Regions from separate parts of the Nocardioides sp. Soil777 genome, predicted to be linked through region 1. Evidence: riboswitches for the same ligand, from Rfam matches in the RefSeq annotation. Region 1 holds a riboswitch; the other holds the start of a gene.
What was found. Region 1 has a riboswitch for cobalamin ahead of ASG88_RS04500 (ribonucleoside-diphosphate reductase subunit alpha). Riboswitches for the same ligand answer to the same signal wherever they lie in the genome.
Positions count from the first base shown of each region.

Region 1 (3,398 bases):
GACTCGGTGCTCGGGTAGTAGTTGATGTCGATGACCCGGTCGAGCAGGGGCACCGCGGTCCGCACGGTCTCGCGCAGGCCCTGCCAGTCCACCGAGAGGCGGTCGGCAGCCAGGTGCCGCGCCAGGTTGACCGAGCCGAGGTTGCAGACGGCCGTCTCGCCGTCCGAGGACACCTCGATGATCTCGGTGCAGAGGTTGGACAGGTGCACCACCGGGCCACCGGGGGTGTCCCGGGTCTGGTTGCACGTGCGGTTGGAGGCGTCCTTGAAGGTCATCCAGCCGTTGCCGGTCTGCGCGAGGGTGCGCATCATCCGCGCGTAGAGGTCACGCGCCTGCACCTGCCGCACGAAGCGGCCCTCCGCCTCCGCGGCGCGGTAGGCCTCGTCGAACGCGGCTCCCCACAGGTCGGGCAGCTCCGGCGCGGCGTCGGGGTCGATGAGCGACCAGACCTCGTCGGCCTCCACCCGGCGCATGAACTCGTCCGGCACCCAGTGGGCGAGGTTGAGGTTATGGGTGCGACGCGCGTCCTCGCCGGTGTTGTCGCGCAGCTCGAGGAACTCCTCCACGTCGGGGTGCCACGGCTCGAGGTAGACGCAGGCGGCGCCCTTGCGGCGACCGCCCTGGTTGACCGCGGCGACCGACGCGTCGAGGGTGCGCAGGAACGGCACGATGCCGTTGGACTGCCCGTTGGTGCCCCGGATCAGCGCGCCACGCGAGCGCACCCGGCTGAAGGACAGCCCGATGCCGCCGGCGAACTTCGACAGCTTGGCCACCTGCGCGTAGCGCGAGTAGATCGAGTCGAGGTCGTCACGGGGACTGTCCACGAGGTAGCACGAGGACATCTGGGAGTGCCGGGTGCCCGAGTTGAAGAGCGTCGGCGACGACGGCAGGTAGGCCAGCCTCGACATCAACCGGTAGAACTCGATGGCCTCGCCGGGGGAGCGGGCCAGGCCGCAGGCCACCCGGAGCAGGAAGTACTGCGGCGTCTCGACGACCAGGCGGGCCGAGGGGTGCCGCAGCAGGTAGCGGTCGTAGACCGTGCGGAGCCCGAAGTACTCGAAGCGGCGATCGGCGTCCCGGTCGATCGCGAAGTCCAGCTTGCGGGCGTTGTCCTTGACGAACGCCGCGGTCTCGTCGCCGATCAGCCCCTCGGCATGGCCCAGGGCCACCGACTGGCTGAACGACGCGACGCCCTGGTTGCGCACCTCCTTGTCGATGAAGCCGGACAGGAGCCGGGCGGCGAGCTGGCTGTACTGCGGCTCCTCGCCGATCATCTCGGCGGCGGTCTGGATGGACAGCCGGTCGAGCTCGGCGGTCGTGGCGCCGTCGTACAGGCCACTGATGGTGCGGGTGGCGACCCGCATGGGGTCGACCTCGGACAGGTCGTCGCTGCACCGGTCGACGGCGCGAACGATCTTGTTGACGTCGACGGGCTCGTCGTCGCCGTTCCTCTTGCGGACCTGCATCCCGGTGCGCAGGTCGGTGGTGACCGTCATTCTCTCTCCTCGCGAGACGGACTCTGGATGGTCCGGGCGCGCGAGGGGGTGACGGTGGAGCGCGACGTACGCCGGGTGGGCGCAGCGTCGTACCTGCCGTCAGCCGTCCCGCGCGGCATCGGACCGCCACACCCGACGGGTGCGGCGCGCTGGCAGGTCTTCGGACTCGCGGGCGCGTCTCGCGGCTCTCACCGGTCGACCCCTACCGGCCGTCGCTTCCCAGGTCGATCGCTCGACCCAGTGCGTGTGACGGCTGTCGTTCCCACTCACCGCTGCGGGGCAGTCCCGGACTCACACCGGGTTCCCTCTTGCCTCGCGACGTCTGGCTGACGCCGCGAACCAGCTGCGTCGCACACCATATGTAGGGCTTGCGAGGAAGTGGGGGACCACATCTTGTGTCGGCGTGTTTCCCTCGTCGGGGTGGTCGTAGTACCACCGGACGATGGCGGCGCGCCGGTGCGCGGACGATGCTGGAGGCTCGCCGACGAGGAGACCCGCGATGACGAAGCTGCCCACCCGACTGGCCACGGCCGTGGCCGTGACGGCGACGGTCGGTGCGTCCGTGCTGCCGGTCGGCACGGCGCGCGCCCTCGACCGGGACGACGACCGCGTGGAGCGCCGGGGCTTCTGCACCAACGGGGCCCGGTGGGACATCCGGGCCGAGTCCGACGACGGACGGATCGAGGTGGACGCGGAGATCGACACCTCGCGCACCGGTCGGCGGTGGGCCTGGGTGCTCAAGCACAACGGCAGCGTCTCGGCGCGCGGCACCTCGCGGACCCGGGCGCCGAGCGGCTCGTTCGAGGTGGAGCGCTACTCCATCGACCTGTCCGGCACCGACACGTTCCGCTTCCGCGCCAGCCGCAAGGGCGCCAGGTGCGTCGCGACGATCAGCTGGTGACACCGGTTCCGCGCATGGCGGAGACCGTTCCTCGCCATACTGGGCGGACCATGTCCCGGTCCCGGTGGCGCGTCCTGCGGAGCCCGGTGGCGCTGTTCCTGGCCGTCGGGCTGCTGGCGCTGGCCGCGATCGTGGTCGGGGCCCGCCTCCTCGCCTCCGATGCGGCCCACGAGGAGGCGCTCTCCGACGCCCGGGCCACGACCAGCCTGCTCGCCCACTCGGTCGCCCAGCCGGCCCTGCCTCGGGGCCTGTCCGCCGGCGACCCGGGAGCGCTCGACCGCTTCGACCGGCTCGCGACGCAGCGCCTGCTGGTCGGCGACGTACGACGCGTCAAGCTGTGGGCCGCCGACGGCACCATCGTCTACTCCGACGACGTCCGGCTGATCGGCGAGCGCTTCGCGCTGGACGAGGAGGAGCTGGACATCCTGCGCCACGGCGGCTCCGACGCCGAGGTCTCCGAGCTGGACGAGCCGGAGAACCGCTACGAGCGGGGCGGACCGGCGCTGGTCGAGGTCTACACCCAGGTCATGACGCCGGAGGGGGAGCCCCTGCTCTTCGAGGCGTACTTCACACTGGCCCGGATCGAGGACCGCCAGTCCGAGGTCATCGCGCCCTTCCAGCAGATCACGCTCGGTGCGCTGGCACTCCTCGTCGCGGTGGCGACGGCCCTGCTCCTGGTGCTCACCCGACGGGTCACGCGGGCCGCCGCGGATCGCGAGCGGCTGCTCCGCGGTGCGGCGACCGCGTCGGCGGCGGAGCGCCGTCGGATCGCCCGCGACCTCCACGACGGGGTCGTCCAGGACCTGGCCGGGTCGGCGTTCGCCGTCTCGGCGCTCGCCCGCGAGCAGGACGGCCCGGCCCGCACCACGCTGCTCGACACCGCCCGGTCGCTGCGGGGGAGCCTGCGCTCCCTGCGGTCGCTGCTGGTCGAGATCCACCCCCCGGACCTGACCGCCGCCACGCTGCCGGCCGCGTTGGACGACCTGTGCGCACCGGTCACC
Region 1 is NZ_LMSN01000003.1:28,489-31,886, forward strand. Features, by position in the region: gene ASG88_RS04500 (ribonucleoside-diphosphate reductase subunit alpha) at 1-1,496, opposite strand, end outside; cobalamin riboswitch at 1,630-1,855, opposite strand; gene ASG88_RS04505 (hypothetical protein) at 1,996-2,397, shown strand; gene ASG88_RS04510 (sensor histidine kinase) at 2,448-3,398, shown strand, end outside.

Region 2 (3,398 bases), on a different contig from region 1:
CCACCGGCCAGCGGGAGCGTCGGATCAGACCAGTCGTGCGCCTCCGCGGCGGCCCAGGTCTCGTCGTACCCGCGTCCCTCGAGCGTGCCGAGGTGCTGCTCTCGCAAGCGGGTCTCGAGCATCACCGGCGCCCGGAGCGCCTTGCCAGCAACCGTGGCGGTCTCGACGGCGCGCACCAGGTCGCTGGTGAGGATCCGGGCGACCGGTCGGCCGGCCAGATCCGTGCCGATCAGCGATGCGGCTCGCGCGGCCTGCTCGCGCCCGAGGGACGTCAGCCGCGGGTGGGAGGTCTGTCCCTGGGTCAACCGCAGGACGTTCCACTCCGACTCGCCGTGGCGGACGAGGTAGACCGGGGGAGTCACGGCGTTGATCCTCCCGTACGTCTCGGATCGCTCGTGGTGCAGGGCACCGGGTCGGGCGGACGACGGGGACCAGCGAGTCGTGTCAGTAGGCTCGCCGGGTGCCCGAGTCCACTCCTGCTCTGCCCGCCGCAGGCGCGCACGGCGGTGACGGGCCAGCAGTGGCCCGCGCGCTGGGGCTCGATCCGGGCGATCTGCTTGACCTCTCGCAGAATCTGAATCCGTTCGCCGCTGACGTGTCCACGCTGGTCACTCGGCATCTGGACACGCTCGGCCACTACCCCGACGACCGCCCCGCGACTCGGCTCCTGGCGCAGGCGATGGAGGTGGATCCATCGAGGTTGCTGTTGACCAACGGCGGGAGCGAGGCGATCGCACTGCTCATCGCCGAGTACGGCGGGCAGGTGCTCGGCGAGCCGGAGTTCGCGCTGCACCCTCGGGGTGACGACGGACCCGTGTGGCGCAGCAACCCGCACAGCCCGACCGGGCGCCTGGCCGGCCCCGAGGATCACGCCGACATCTGGGATGAGGCGTTTCATGCGCTGGCCACCGGCCACTGGAGTGCAGGGCGCAGTGGCTTGGTGGTCGGTTCCCTCACCAAGACGTTTGCCTGCCCGGGGCTGCGGCTCGGCTACGTGCTCGTCGAGGACCCGGGCGATCTGGCCCGGGTCCGTCGCCACCAACCACACTGGTCGACCAGCGCGCTCGCGCTGGCGGTGCTGCCGGACCTGCTCGAGTCCGCAGACCTCCCGAAGTGGTCGGCGCAGATCAGCGAGGCTCGGGAGGATCTGGTGGGGCTGCTGCGCGGCTACGACCTCGAGGTCACTAACGCCGCTGCCCCCTGGGTGCTGGTCGATCGGCCGGGACTGCGTGAAGCCCTTGCCCCACGCGGAGTCCTGGTCCGTGACTGCACCAGTTTCGGCATGCCCGGCGTCGCGCGCATCGCCGTACCGCATCCGGATCAGCTGGCCCGACTCGATCGGGCACTCGTCCGCGCCCTGGACCCCTTGGTGCTCTGAGCTTTCCCTGGGTCTAGCCTTCGCAGGCGTCCTGAAGACGAAGTCCGGTGAGAGTCCGGCACTGTCCCGCAACGGTGAAGCCACCAGAACCTGGTGGACAAGTCCGGTCGACCTTCCCGACGTGAACCGCATCGCCCTCGAGGACAGGGGTGGGTTTCGTCCGGCAACGTGTCGTGCGATCGCTTCCTCCTCGACCCATCAGGAGGAAAGTTGAAACAGATTCGCAAGCTGCCCGTCGCGCTGGCCCTGGCCACCTCGCTCACCATCGCTGGCTGCGGTGACGGCAACACCAGTCCGTCCGGGGACGTCAGTCCGCCCGTCTCGTCGGCTGACTTCCCGGTGACCGTCGATGCCGTCAACGGCGAGGTCGTCCTCGAGAAGCAGCCCGAGCGCATCGTCTCGCTCTCGCCCTCGGCCACCGAGATCCTGTTTGCGATCGGGGCGGGGGATCAGGTGGTCGCCGCCGACGACTACTCGACCTACCCCGCCCAGGCGCCGACCACAAAGCTGTCGGCGTACGACCCGAACGTGGAGGCGATCGCCGGCTACGCGCCCGACCTCGTGGTGATCGCCAACGACACCAACGGCATCGTCGGGGCACTGGCCAAGCTCGACATTCCGACCATCGTCAGCCCGGCTCCGGCCACCATCGATGAGGGCTATGACGGCGTCGCGGCACTCGGCCTGGCCACCGGTCACGTCGACGAGACCGCGACGGTGGTCGCCGACATGCGGGCCGCCGTCGACGACGCGCTGGACGCAGCTCCACAAGAAGGCCTGCGGGTGTACCACGAGCTCGACGAGACGTTCTATGCCGCGAGCTCGAACAGCTTCATCGGCTCGGTGTACGACGCGCTCGGTGCGACCAACATCGCGGACCCGGCGGACAAGCCGAAGAGTGGCTACCCGCAGGTCACCGAAGAGGCGATCATCGCCGCCGACCCCGAGCTGATCGTGATCACCGACCAGGTCAGCTACACCGCCGACGACGTGGCGAGCCGACCCGGGTGGGAGGACGTCAGTGCCGTCAAGAACGGCAACATCGTCACCGTCGATGCCGACATCTCCTCGCGCTGGGGACCCCGGTTGCCGCAGCTGGTCGAGTCGATCGCCGACGCGCTGGCCTCGGTGAAGACACCGGTCGGCTGAGCGTGCTCTCCGACACCACTGCGGCAGCGACATCTCCGTTGGCCGACCACGAGGCACCCCCCGCGGTGATCCGTGCGGCTGATCGCGCCTACCGGTTGCCCGTGCGCGCGCTGCTGGTCTCGCTGACCCTGCTCGTGATCGCGGGCCTGGTCAGCGTCACCCAGGGCGCCGCCGGACTGCCGGTGTCCGGAGTGGTGTCGGAGCTGCTCGACGCGTTGCCCGGGGTCGAGGTCGACTCCGGCCTGACCACGTCGCAGGAGGCGATCTTGTGGTCGATCCGGTTGCCCCGTGCGGCGCTGAGCATGTTGGTCGGAGCGGCACTCGGGATGGCCGGGGCGGCGTACCAGGGGGTGTTCCGCAACCCTCTCGCGGACCCCTACCTGCTCGGGGTCTCGGCGGGGGCGGGACTCGGGGCAGTGCTCGCGCTGGGCTTCGACCTGGACCTGAGCTTCGGGCCCTTCAGCGCGGTCCCCGCCGCCGCGTTCGCGGGCGCACTGCTGGCCGTGAGCGGGTCGGCACTGATCGCCCGCGGCTCGTTCTCGTCGGCCGCCACCTTGCTGCTCTCCGGCGTGGCGATGGCGGCGCTGTTCTCGGCAGCCCAGACCTATGCGTTGCAGCAGCTCGACGAGTCCAGGGCGCGAGAGGCGCTGAGCTGGCTGTTCGGGCAGCTCAGCACGGACGGCTGGGACCAGGTCTTGTTGCTGCTGCCCTACGTCGGGCTCTCCGCAGTGGTGCTGCTGGCCTACGCCCGTCACCTGGATGTGCTCCGGCTCGGAGACGACGAAGCAAGAGCGCTCGGCCTCAAGCCGGCCCGCACCCGGTTGTTCGTGATCGTCGCGGCCACCTTGATGACGGCTGCCGCGGTCTCGGT
Region 2 is NZ_LMSN01000009.1:9,565-12,962, reverse strand. Features, by position in the region: gene ASG88_RS06905 (histidine phosphatase family protein) at 1-362, opposite strand, end outside; gene ASG88_RS06900 (aminotransferase class I/II-fold pyridoxal phosphate-dependent enzyme) at 461-1,378, shown strand; cobalamin riboswitch at 1,372-1,508, shown strand; gene ASG88_RS06895 (ABC transporter substrate-binding protein) at 1,589-2,527, shown strand; gene ASG88_RS06890 (FecCD family ABC transporter permease) at 2,629-3,398, shown strand, end outside.
Region 2: it holds a riboswitch for cobalamin, as region 1 does, so the genes downstream of both, ASG88_RS06895 (ABC transporter substrate-binding protein) here and ASG88_RS04500 (ribonucleoside-diphosphate reductase subunit alpha) in region 1, are expected to answer to the same signal.